Regions from separate parts of the Robertmurraya mesotrionivorans genome, predicted to be linked through region 3. Evidence: riboswitches for the same ligand, from Rfam matches in the RefSeq annotation. Region 3 holds a riboswitch; each other region holds the start of a gene.

Region 1 (4,327 bases), on a different contig from region 3:
TTTTTCATGTAATGCTGGTGAAACACAATGGAAAGACCTGAATACGAGCCCAGTGCTTTACCGCTAACTCCTGAAGCAAGATAGATATTTGAGAGATTTATTGGCCTAGCCCCTATGGAACTAATAGCATCAAGGCAGATTTTTATACTCTTTTCCATGCAGGCTTTTTGCATATCATCCAAGGAGTTTAGAACACCAGTCGATGTTTCACAATGTGTGAACCAGATCCACTCAGGGTTATGCTTGTTAATGACCTCTTTTATTTCTTGCAGAGTAAATGATGTCCCCCAAGGTATTTCGTAACTTTCAAAAGATAAACCAGCACGGATGGCGTGACCTTGCAGTCGCTTTCCAAACTCCCCGTTAATAAAAATGACTCCGTTTGAAAGTTTTTTCAGCTGCATGGCGATGACTTCATTCGCCAACGTTCCAGACCCAAGAAGAAGCTGACAATTCGCAGCTTTGGTTAATCTCAAAAGTTTTTCTTTGACAGAGTTAAATAATGTTAGAAAGGCTTTAGAGCGATGAGAAATGGGTGGACTCATAAGTGCTTTTGTAACATCATCTGCTACCATAATAGGTCCGGGCATAAACCGGCTAGAAGAAATCCCTATGCGTGAAGAGACTTGTTTTTCAAAGGTGTCTCTTGTGATATACATGGGATGAAATTGTGCATCTTCTGTTCCAACTGGATCATGAAACACTGTGAAACCGAGTTGTGTATAAAGTTTGGTTTGTCTGGTGGTTCCCGATATAACCGCTGCGTCGTATCCTTGTTTGATACAGTAGTTGGCTAATAATTGTGAAAGTCCTAGAAACACTCTGCCGTTCCGATTTTTTGCATCAACAGCGAGGAGGCGAATTTCGCATAATAGATGAGCTTGAAAGGGAAGATGATCTTCTACAGGACCAATCTTTTTATCAATGGAAAAAGGTCGCTTATCTCGAACGGCAATCATTCCAATTAGTTGTTTGTTCTTTAGACAGATAAGGTACGTATTTTCAGCGTGAAAAGGGTCAACTCTTCTCTCTGTATCAGACTTTGGATGCTGTGGAATCTCTTCGACAAATGTACGATAATTTAGTTTGTGAATTTGCTCCATTTCTTCTTCGCTTCTTGCAATTTTGAAAAGCAAGCCCATTTGGTTTCCCCCTATACTCTTTCTTTAATATTTGTTCGATGAGCAAAAAGAATAGTGATTACTGTGAGTGCGATCATTCCGACGGAAGTGTATGTATAAGACTCAATAAAGAAATAGACCGGAAGAATGCATAGGCTTAGTAGACCAGCCATAGTAAAGCTGCGGAACAAGGAATATGTGATCGCGAAGCTAACGAGAATGACAAGTGTTACCGTCGGTTCAAAAGCAATGATTCCTCCGAGGAAGCTAGAGATCCCTTTTCCTCCCTTAAAGGAAAGGGTGATGGGCCAAATATGTCCTATAAGGACAAATAAAAATCCAACTAATTGAATCTCCTCTGAAAAGCCTAGCATTCTACCAAGAAGGATAACTGCCGCCCCTTTAGACGCATCACCTAAAAAGGTAGCGACAAAGGCCGACTTATTTAAATTTCGCCCGATATTACGGGCACCCACGTTTCCACTGCCTACCTTCCGAATATCAATCTTTCCAAACAATCTTCCAATAATGTATCCAAACATGATGCATCCAATGAAGTAGGAAAGGAAGAAATAGCCCACTACTACCATAGAACATGACCTCCACGCTATGTTGTATATATTCCATATTATGCTAAGCAAAACCTCTTCACAATAAGAAGTTACTGTCCACCCCAGGAGGACAAAAAGGCACGAAGTGTCCACGAGCGGTGACGGACACCCTCCGTGGACATTTTGCCCGATTTTGTCCACGAAGGGTGTCTGTCACCATTTTGTTAAAAAGGGGTTGCGTTTGTGGGGCTTTGTTAGTGTATAATCAGACGTAGCAGAAAATTTCATAATTCGACTAGTAGTAGGTGTCTTCATACTGAAGACTTAAAAAGGAAGTTGGTGAAATTCCAACGCGGTCCCGCCACTGTAAATGGGAGCAAGCTGCAAGTAATACCACTGTACGTAAAAGTATGGGAAGGTGCAGCAAGCAATGACCATAAGCCAGGAGACTCGCCTATTGCTATGCACCGAATTTCCTACGAGGATAGGAGTGGTGTGGCAGACCGTTACCTATTATTTGATTTCTATTTAGTGTAAAACGTCTATCATACCAGCATCTTCCTGCCTTTGTAGGAAGATGCTTTTTATTTTTTACATAACACAGGGGGAAAGAAAATGCGCCAAAAGTTTTACGCACTATTTGCAATACTCGTACTATCACTAGGAATTCTTGCTGGTTGTGGGAGCGCAACTGAAAAGGCAGAAGATAACCAAAACACAGAAGGTCAAACGGAACAAAGTGAACAACAAGCAGCCTTCCCACTTACACTTACTGATGCATTAGACAATGAAGTGGTTATAGAAGAAGAGCCAAAGACCATTGTTTCTTTAATTCCAAGTAACACAGAAATCGTGTATGAATTAGGTTTAGGTGAGAAGGTAGTTGGGATCTCTGATTATGATAACTATCCAGAAGAAACGGCTAATGTTGAAAAAGTCGGTGGCATGGAATTTAATGTGGAAAAAATCGTTTCATTAAATCCTGATATTGTTTTAGCACATGAATCTTCAGCTTTATCTGCAGAAGCGGGACTTACTCAATTAAAAGATGCTGGAATCACAGTATTTGTTGTCAACGACGCAGTGAATTTTGAGGAAGTGTACGAAACAATCAACCTAATCGGACAAATGACAGGAACAACAGAAGAAGCAGAAGCGCTAACAGCTGCTATGAAGGCAAAGCTTGACGAAATTAAGGAAAAAGCTGCAACTGTAACCGAAAAGAAAAAAGTGTTTGTTGAAGTTTCACCAGCACCAGACATTTACACACCAGGGAAGAACACATTCATGGATATTATGCTTCAAGTGATCAATGCTGAAAATGCAGCAGGAGATCTAGATGGTTGGGCGAGCATCGACCAAGAATCGATTGTTGAGAGAAATCCAGATGTAATCATCACTACGTACGGCTACTACTCCGAAGATCCTGTAGGTCAAGTAACTTCTAGAGAAGGCTGGGCAGATATGACTGCCGTGAAAAATAAGCAGGTTGTAGATGTTCATTCTGATCTGGTAACACGACCTGGGCCAAGGCTCGTTGAAGGGGTAGAGGAACTTGCAAAAGCCGTATATCCGGAAGTATTTAATAACTAATCGATTAGCAGCATACACAATGGGAGCCTCGTTTCTCCTGTTAGCTATTGTACTAGGCATTTCACTAGGAACTGTGAAAGTTCCTATCTTAAGTACGATTCAAATATTACTTGCACAACTTTTTCCGTTTGTTTCACTAGATGGAATTGACCAAATGCATGTAAATATCGTTTCGAATATTCGCCTGCCAAGAGTTATCTTAGCAGGACTTGTTGGAGCGGCTCTAGCAATTGCTGGAGCTGCCTTTCAAGGTTTACTTAGAAATCCACTTGCAGACCCCTATACATTAGGAGTTTCCTCTGGTGCTTCAGTTGGAGCAGTTGTTACTTTGTTTTTTCAGCTGTCGCTTCCAGTCATTGGGGCATTCACACTTCCTGTTCTTAGTATTTTGTTTTCTTTTATAACTATTTTCCTCGTATTAGGTTTCGCGCAAAAAATAGAGCGCTCCATGCGAGTGGAGACGATTATCTTAACAGGAATCATTTTTAGTTCCTTTCTCGGAGCCCTTATCTCCCTAATGATTGCCTTAACAGGTGAGGAGTTACGTCAGATTATTGGTTGGTTACTGGGAAGCGTTTCCATGAGAGGGTGGGTATATATAAAAATTATTCTCCCATTCTTCCTTATAGGATCAGCCATCTTAATTTTTAACGGAAAAGAATTAAATGCCATGTCGTTTGGAGAGGAAAGAGCTCATCATCTTGGAGTGAATGTCCAACGAAGAAAGCATATTATTTTGATGGCGGGGTCCATGTTAACCGGCAGTGCGGTAGCTGTTTCAGGTACAATTGGTTTTGTTGGATTGGTTATTCCACATTTAGCGAGAATGCTTTGGGGGCCAGATCATAAACATCTACTTCCGTTATCGATTCTTACTGGTAGTGCCTTTTTAATTTTAGCTGACTTAGTGTCAAGGACCATCATTGCTCCTATTGAGCTTCCAATTGGGGTGATAACCGCTCTGATCGGGGCACCTGTCTTTGCTATGATCCTACTAAAAACAAGAGCAGAAAGAAGTGGTTAACATGCTTCACATTCAGCATGTCAGTGGCGGATACGCTG
Region 2 (4,327 bases), on a different contig from region 3:
TAGTCACTTCTCCTTTCAAACCTTAGCTATGGCAAGCTTCACATTCTTCAATTTCTGACTGTGAAGTACTTCTTACGTAATACGTTGTTTTTAAGCCTTGCTTCCATGCTTCTATGTGTAAATGAAGTAAGTCTTTTGCCTTAATATCGTGTCTCACATACAAGTTAAAGCTGATTGATTGGTCGATATGGCGTTGACGAGCAGCATTTTGGCGAATACTCCACACTTGGTCTAATTCATGCCTTGCTCTTCGGTAGTACGTGTATGTGCGATGATTCAAGTCAGGTGCGGTTACCTTGAACTTAAAGTTCTTCTTTTCCTCCGCATATTCAACTGCGTACAACGGATCAATTCCATCTGTAGATCCGCCAATTTTCGCAGTGGAAGAATTCGGTGCAATCGCCATCAGCCAGCCATTACGAATACCGCTTGTCTTTACTTGTTCCTTTAGCTCACTCCAGCGCTCAGAAGTGTAGTTTCTTCGTTCAAAGTATTTTCCTGTAGCCCACTCAGAAGTCTCAAATTGGCTGAATGATCCTTTTTCTTTTGAAAGCTCCATAGAAGCTCGGATCGTATAATAGGCAATATCTTCATATAGTTCATCGGCAAACTGGACCGCTTCCTCTGATTCCCAATGGATCGATTGTAAGGCCAACAGATGATGCCATCCGAACGTACCTAGCCCGACCGCTCGATATTTTTGATTGGTTAATTCAGCTTGTCCGACCGGAATGGTATTCAGATCAATGACATTGTCTAACATACGCACTTGAATCGCTATTAACCGTTCAAGCTCATTCGCACGATAAGCCTTCGGTAGATTGATAGAAGATAGATTACATACAACAAACTCGCCTGGCTTTCTCACGATGACTAGATTGCCATCTTCATCCTTGTATTCTTTTACAATCGTGGTACTCGACATGTTTTGGGCAATTTCTGTACACAAATTGCTACAGTAGATGGATGTTCTTCCTTCTGCACGCTTGTTCGGATTTTGACGATTTACCTCATCTCGGTAGAACATATAAGGCGTACCTGTTTCAAGCTGAGCCACCATAATTCGGGCCATAATATCCATCGCTCGGTAGGTTTTTCTTGGTAAAAGAGGCTGATTCACGGCTTCTTCGTATTTTTCCGTAAAATACTTTCGATCTTTTTCATCATAAAAGTCTTCAAGACCAAGCGGGTTTCCGTTCTCGTCCTTCCAGCCCATCAGCTGCTTTACTTGGTGTGGACAAAACGTATGCCATTCCCCAACACTTCTGCCGTTTTCATCCTTCTCTTGAAGCTTTTCCATAAATAAATCTGGGATGGTGACTCCTGTAAAAATATCATGAGCCTTTCTTCTCTCATCCCCATTATTGGTCTTTAGTTCAAGGAAGCCATTCATCACGTCTTTGTGGAATACATCTAAGTAGATGGCAACCGCACCTTGTCTTTGACCTAACTGGTCCACACTAACGGCTGTATCATTAATCAGGCGGATCCAAGGTACTACCCCTGAAGACATTCCCTTGAATCTTTTAATATCAGAACCGAGAGCACGAACCTTTCCATAATAGATTCCGATGCCGCCACCTTCCTTACTTAAGCGAGCAATATCCCAGTTATTTAGATAAATACCATCTAGCGAATCATCGACTGTATCAATAAAACATGACGAAAGCTGACCAAAGCTCTTACCGGCATTTGATAGAGTTGGTGTTGCGACTGTCATATATAGATGGCTTAATGCCCAGTACGCCTCTTTTACTAGCTCTACCCTTTTTTCTTTCGACTCGTTCATCATGATAGTCATTGCAATGACTAAGAAGCGTTCTTGAGGGAGTTCGTATACTCTTCTGTCATGATCTCTTGCAAGGTAACGGTCAGCAAATAAAAACAGACCAATATAGTTGAAAAGCTTATCTCTTTCTGGATCGATTGCCCCTGCTAATTGTATAATTTCTTCCTCCGTATACATTTGCAGTAGTTTAGGAGAGTAAATGCCTTTCTCTGTTAACGTGACTAGCAATTCATAAAAATTCCCATATGTATGTGATGAATCATAGTTTCTATTTTGCGAAGCCTGTTTGTAAAGTTCTGTTAAGTATATGCGCGCGGCAACAAATGTCCAATCTGGCTGGTCCATGGCAATGTTATTTAAGGAGTAAAACAAAGCTTGTTGGCTCACATCTTTTTTAGCTACCTCTAATTCATTTACCATTCTAGTCATGTCAGATGTATCAAGCTGATAGGTTACAGAACACTCTTCAATTGCTTTTAACACTGACTTATATTCTTCTTGCAAATCTACTACTGTCATGATCGTCCCTCCTGAAAATAAAAAATCCGCTCAGTAGTCCTTGAGCGGATGAAACGATTTCAGCAAAAGACAAAAAGGCATTGATCTGATTTTGTCTTCTGTCGCCATCGTCTCATCTTCCCAATCCCCGAGAAAGTTGAAACATCTTAAGTAAGATAGGTCTCCTGACTTATGCTTCACTCTACTTTGAACCCTTCCCATCTAGGCACCTACATCGGTAAGCAATCTACACAGTGGTCTGTTCATTTTGTCAGCATTTACAGTTGCGGGGGCAGCTCTGGTCTCTCACCAGATTCCCAATTAAGCCGTACGGCATCTAATCTTAAGGCAAACAACACAATATATAGTTAAGTTTTCACATTTATATATCTATATCTAGATATTACAAATTTAATAGTAACGGTAGTTTAGTAGATTAGCAAGTAGAAAATGTTTGTTTTGGTAAAATATTGTTGTTGACTTTAGGAGGTGAAGGAGAGAATTGTTGTTTTTATAGGGATGGTAGATTTTTAAATATTTTTTAATAAATCGTGTGAAAATTACAGCTAAACTTAATTTTTTTATTGATTTTCTTCGGGGATTAGTAGATTTTTTACTCTATTTTTGGATTTTTTACCGATTTTAATAATTTATTTGCGATCCGAAGAATTTACTTGCGATTTCCGAATTTTATTTGCGATTCGAAAAATTTATTTGCGATTCCCAGATTTTATTTGCGATTCGAAAAATTTATTTGCTATTCCCGGACTTTATTTGCCATCCGAAATTTCGCCGCCTCCGATTCCCATTTTCCTCAGGCTCCCTCTATAAAAAAAGATGAACATCGCCCCATGCAAATGTTCATCTCCTTAATCTAAATATTCTCCTGCCTCAATACCTCAATAATATTATCCTTCTTCACTTTCGCGATGGAATACAGCATGGCTGATCCGACAATTACAAATACCGAGACAAAGCAAATCCCAAGACTAAGCCACGGAATCCAAAACGGGTACGTAAAACTATTCATAGTCCCTTTATAAATGAGGAACATGATACCCATACTGATCGGTAACCCATACAGCAGTGCTTTTAATCCATAGAAAATACTTTCATAGCTAATCATTTTATTAAAGCCTTTTGCAGTCATTCCCACTGATTTCAACATCGCAAATTCCCGCTTCCTTAAGGAAATACTAGTGGAAATCGTATTGAATATATTAGCTATTGAAATAGCCGTAATGAGTACAATGAAACCATACGTAAAAATAGACAATAGCATCACTAACTGTTCTTCCCGCTGTCTACTTTGGTACACATTATAAATATAAAGATTCGTTTCCTTCATATCCTCGATTTCTTGCTGTGTCTTCAATGGATCATCTGACATTAAAAAGAGTTCAGTCTGTAGATTATCGGCTAATTTCTCATTCACCAATTGATCAATGACTTGATCAGAAACAATAATATTTAGACCACCCACTCCTGATGAGTATACTCCCATTGGCAACTGATCGGTCAATCCAGCTACCTCAAGATGTTTCTCTAAAGGCATTATCTCACCAGTGTCAAAATCTTGGGAAAGCAGTTCTACCTTCTCACCGACTGACGTTTTTATGCTCTTGGTTTCTATAAACTTACCTGTTTTCCCATCTTGATAAGAAATAGTGTCAACAATAATACCCGAAATATGATTTGCATCAGTCAACCGACTAACATCTACCCCTACCTGATCAGCATATTCTTTTAGGCTTTTTTCATCGAGACCAATTAGACTGAGATAGTACGTAGCCTTCCCATCCTCAATCCCCATTGTTTCTACTAATTCGTCTGGAATCTTTTCTTTCTCGACTAACGTAGCTAGATCCAGCCTTCTCATCGTACTAGAGTTGGTTACATCAGGGAGTGTCCGAATATTTTCAAAAAGCACTTCCACATTAGATATGGATGCTTCCGAAGCTCCAATCTGAATATCATAGTTAATCCCATCCTGAGATAGTAATAAAGACTTTTTTAAACTATCGGTAAAAAACGAAACGG
Region 3 (4,327 bases):
AATCGGGCAGGGAGATCATCGCCATTGATGGCTGTCCGTTGGCCTGCACGAAAAACTGCCTCGCAAGGCACGAGGTTCAGCCAACCCATCATTTTGAACTTTCCAATTTTAATGTGGTAAAGAAAAAAGGGGAAGACCCAGACTTAGATGTGTTTATGGAGACTTATGAGAGAATAGTAGAGCTTATTTAATCAATAAAGGATATGTTCAAAAGGAACATATCCTTTTTTCTTTTAGATCGATAAACGAAACGCTTCAGCTATTGACCCAAACTAGATCCCACCACAAAACAAGGAACAATACCTCTTATCATTTCAATGTAAACGCATACAAATCTTATTGAATAAAACCACAAAATTATTATATATTTCAACGACCGAAACAATTTACTTTAGCAATGCAATGTTATAGAATGGTAAAGTTACAATCTTAGGAAATTATGAATCTTTATTTTTAAATGAAAGGCGAGAGGAACTTGAACAATTTAACAGGTACAAAGCGTTTACAGCTGGCATTGCTTCTAGGGTCTCTGGCGATCTTAGGTCCGTTTACCATCGATATGTATTTGCCTTCTTTTCCGACTATTGTAGAAGAGTTCGGTACAACGGCATCCTTCGTACAAATTAGTTTAACTTCTTGTTTGTTGGGCTTAGGACTGGGGCAATTGATTATCGGTCCAATGAGTGATGTGCAGGGACGGAAAAAACCACTATTAATATTCCTTATTATGTATTTAGTTGCCTCTGCCATTTGTGCATTTGCTCCGAATATTTATTTCTTTATTGCTGCTCGTTTCTTGCAAGGCTTTTCAGCAGCAGGCGGGATCGTTATATCGAGAGCGGTCGTTCGTGATAAGTTTAGCGGAAGAGAATTAACGAAGTTTTTTGCGTTATTAACATTAGTAAGTAATCTAGGTCCAATTATCGCTCCTGTTGCAGGTGGCGCGATTCTAGCCTTTACGAATTGGACGGGAGTATTTGTCGTTTTAAGTGTTGTCGGTCTAGTTTTATTTTTTACCGTATTTTCAAAGCTGGAAGAATCACTTCCAACAGAGAAGCGTGTACCAAGTAATATTGGGCAAACATTTAGGAACTTTGGAACTTTATTAAAAGATCGTCAGTTTACAGGATATGCCTTTACACAAGGATTTATTGTGGCCGGAATTTTTGCTTATGTTTCTGGTACTCCATTTGTGTATCAAAATATTTATGGAGTTTCACCACAAGTATTCAGCTTATTATTTGGTTTGAACGGAATTGGCTTGATTCTTGGAAGTCAGGCAGTAGGGAAGTTCGTAGACGTAATATCTGAAAAGACATTTTTAGTCATAGGTCTGACCATTTCAAATGTATCAGGTGCCATTCTTCTTGTTGCGTTATTACTAAAGGCTCCTTTAATTGCGGTTGTTATTCCTATCTTCTTCTTCGTTGCCTCGATCGGGATTATTGGAACTACATCGTTTTCACTTGCCATGGAGTCACAAGGGCATATTGCAGGTAGCGCGTCGGCCTTACTAGGGTTACTACCATTTATCCTAGGCTCTATTTCATCACCACTTGTAGGCATTGCAGGAGAGAATTCTGCCATTCCGATGGGATCCATAATCTTTGGTGCTAGCTTTTTAGCTTTTCTTTCGTATTTTCTTTTCGTACGAAAGGCTTCCGTCGTAAAACCAGCTATCGAAGAACCTGGGAAAATCTCAGTATAATATCTAGACGCTATCCAAAAAGGGTAGCGTCTTTTCTTTTAAAGATATCATTCAAATTACTAAATTACGAGCATGTGTATGAAGTTAAATTAATAAAAACATCTAATACTTAGAACGCCATGTGGGTTCCGTTTCAGTAGGAAATCTGTCGTGTTCGTTATATAAGTAGTTGAAAAATAAGAAATATTCATCTAATATAGAATCTAACTTAATTGAATAGTTTTCCAAAAAGTTAAGATGCCAAGATGGCTTAATAGGGAATCTGGTTAAAATCCAGAGCTGTACCCGCAACTGTAAGTGTGGACGAAATAAGAATACCACTGTGTACATATGTGATTCGTATGAATATGGGAAGGTCTTAGAGTAGGAAGAAGCACGAGTCAGGAAACCTGTCTTACTTTTAAACGTTTCAGTTTCTCCGGGAATAGAGAAGGTGTTTCGATGGTGAGAAGGGACCGTATTTCTGTTTGTCTTTTCATGCTTTCGTTTCATCCGTTCATTCCTGTGAGCGGATTTTTTTATGGAAATCTTTCTTTGGGTTGATAACTTCATAGTTTACTTAATAGGTGCAAAAGAAAAATCTTTTGCTTAAAAGGGAAGCACGGTGAAAAGCCGTCGCGGTACCCGCCACTGTATTGGGGAGCTTTGTTACAAATGGTCACTGAGTAAAATCGGGAAGACGTAACAAAAGCAAGGAACCAAAGCCAGGAGACCTTCCTATAAAGTGTGTCACATACCTACGGGACTATAGGTAGATGTGTAGAAGATATACCTTCCGTATGTTCTTATGCACCTCTATTTGTAGGGGTGCTTTTTTTATTAGATAAATTTAAGGGAGTGGAAAACATGACAACATGGAATTTAAAGGGGACAAAGCATCACATCTTGATTTGCAATGGAAGTAGTTGCATGAGAAAAGGGGGAGAAGAAGTAACGCAAGCGATTCGTGATGAAATTACACAGTTGGAGTTAGACGACGAAGTACATACAACAAGAACGAGATGTAATGGAAGATGCAAGGATGCTTGTGTCACCATCGTGTATCCAGAAGGCACCTGGTATAAAGCACTTACAGAGGACATGGGACGAGAAATCGTTCGGAGTCATATCGGACAAGGAAAGATACTAAAAGAATCCGTTATTTATACATACAACCAGGAAGGCTTCGTAGCACCTGAAAACTCAGATAGTATTGAGGGAATTTCGAAAAAAGTGAAAGAAGAGGTATAACCTATGGAATTTATCATGTTTGCTCTGCTTGCTGTTTTTATTGGCATGAGGCATGGGATCGACGGAGATCATGTAGCAGCGATTGCCGACATGGTTGGCAGTGAGCAGCAAAAGAAGAAACAACTTACTCTTGGTGTGATGTATGCGATTGGGCACGGAATGATTGTAATGGTTATTGGAGTGTTATTTATTTATATTGGTTTACACCTTCCAGATACAACGAAGCAAATACTAGAAATGCTCGTTAGCTTCACCCTTATTTTGCTCGGAATGTTTATTATTTGGTCAATTTTTCAACAAAAGAAAGATTACGAGTATAAAAGTCGACTAAGAATTGTCGTTGAGTTTTTCAGCAACATCGCTAGTAAGGTGACATCAGGAACAAAAACGAATCAACTATCACCTACAAAGCTCGGTGCCATTGGAGCGTTTATTATTGGCATTCTTCACGGCATTGGTGTAGAAAGCCCTACGCAAATCGCGATTATTTCTAATGCGATAGGGCTTGATAATTTAACCGTCGCCCTTATTCAACTGACTTTATTTGTCATTGGGTTACTCATCGCTACGATAGGAATTACATTCTGTTTATCATGGGGATTTATGAAAGCTAGAGTGAAAGACAAGCTGTTTTTACTATTAGGCACGGTAACAGGCGCCTATAGCCTAGTACTCGGAATTTTTATGATGGTGGAACTAATGAAAGGAGGAGCGTAATTGAAAGGAAAGCTGTTAGTCATCGGTTTTGGTCCCGGAAGTGAGGAGCATATAACGGACCGGGCAAAAAAAGCTCTACAAGAAAGTGATATGATCATTGGCTATAAAACGTATGTGGAACTGATTGAAGGATTACTAGACGGTCAAGAAATCATCAGTACAGGGATGACTGAAGAAGTAAGTAGAGCTCAAGAGGCAGTGAGGCAGGCCGAGCTCGGAAAAAAAGTGGCAGTGATCTCTAGTGGAGATGCGGGTGTGTACGGAATGGCTGGCCTTGTGTACGAAGTATTGGTGGAAAAAGGCTGGAAGCAAGACACGGGTGTTGAGGTCGAAGTGATTCCAGGGATATCAGCCATCAATTCATGTGCTTCGCTATTGGGTGCCCCGGTCATGCATGATGCCTGCACGATCAGCTTAAGCGACCATCTGACACCTTGGAGCTTGATTGAACAAAGAATTGAAGCTGCTGCTCAAGCCGATTTTGTGATTGCTTTGTACAACCCAATGAGCGGGAGAAGAACCCGACAAATTGTTGAGGCGCAACGGATACTATTAAAATACCGATCGCCAGAGACACCGGTTGGACTTGTGAAAAGTGCTTATCGTGATCGTCAAAGTATTATGCGAACCACATTAGAAGACATGCTGAATCACGAGATTGGCATGTTAACA

What was found. Region 3 has a riboswitch for cobalamin ahead of ACRX5O_RS04995 ((2Fe-2S) ferredoxin domain-containing protein). Riboswitches for the same ligand answer to the same signal wherever they lie in the genome.
Region 1: it holds a riboswitch for cobalamin, as region 3 does, so the genes downstream of both, ACRX5O_RS18320 (ABC transporter substrate-binding protein) here and ACRX5O_RS04995 ((2Fe-2S) ferredoxin domain-containing protein) in region 3, are expected to answer to the same signal.
Region 2: it holds a riboswitch for cobalamin, as region 3 does, so the genes downstream of both, ACRX5O_RS19065 (ribonucleoside-diphosphate reductase subunit alpha) here and ACRX5O_RS04995 ((2Fe-2S) ferredoxin domain-containing protein) in region 3, are expected to answer to the same signal.

The regions. Positions count from the first base shown of each region.
Region 1 covers NZ_JBPCCH010000014.1:6,546-10,872, reverse strand. The annotation lists gene ACRX5O_RS18330 (aminotransferase class V-fold PLP-dependent enzyme) at 1-1,142, opposite strand, end outside; gene ACRX5O_RS18325 (glycerol-3-phosphate acyltransferase) at 1,154-1,711, opposite strand; cobalamin riboswitch at 1,959-2,144, shown strand; gene ACRX5O_RS18320 (ABC transporter substrate-binding protein) at 2,288-3,265, shown strand; gene ACRX5O_RS18315 (FecCD family ABC transporter permease) at 3,228-4,289, shown strand; gene ACRX5O_RS18310 (adenosylcobinamide amidohydrolase) at 4,291-4,327, shown strand, end outside.
Region 2 covers NZ_JBPCCH010000015.1:71,713-76,039, reverse strand. The annotation lists gene ACRX5O_RS19070 (ribonucleotide-diphosphate reductase subunit beta) at 1-1, opposite strand, end outside; gene ACRX5O_RS19065 (ribonucleoside-diphosphate reductase subunit alpha) at 23-2,308, opposite strand; cobalamin riboswitch at 2,447-2,643, opposite strand; gene ACRX5O_RS19060 (ABC transporter permease) at 3,162-4,327, opposite strand, start outside.
Region 3 covers NZ_JBPCCH010000002.1:181,306-185,632, reverse strand. The annotation lists gene ACRX5O_RS05005 (putative zinc-binding protein) at 1-191, shown strand, start outside; gene ACRX5O_RS05000 (multidrug effflux MFS transporter) at 476-1,708, shown strand; cobalamin riboswitch at 1,927-2,119, shown strand; cobalamin riboswitch at 2,256-2,443, shown strand; gene ACRX5O_RS04995 ((2Fe-2S) ferredoxin domain-containing protein) at 2,555-2,938, shown strand; gene ACRX5O_RS04990 (HoxN/HupN/NixA family nickel/cobalt transporter) at 2,942-3,655, shown strand; gene cobJ (precorrin-3B C(17)-methyltransferase) at 3,656-4,327, shown strand, end outside.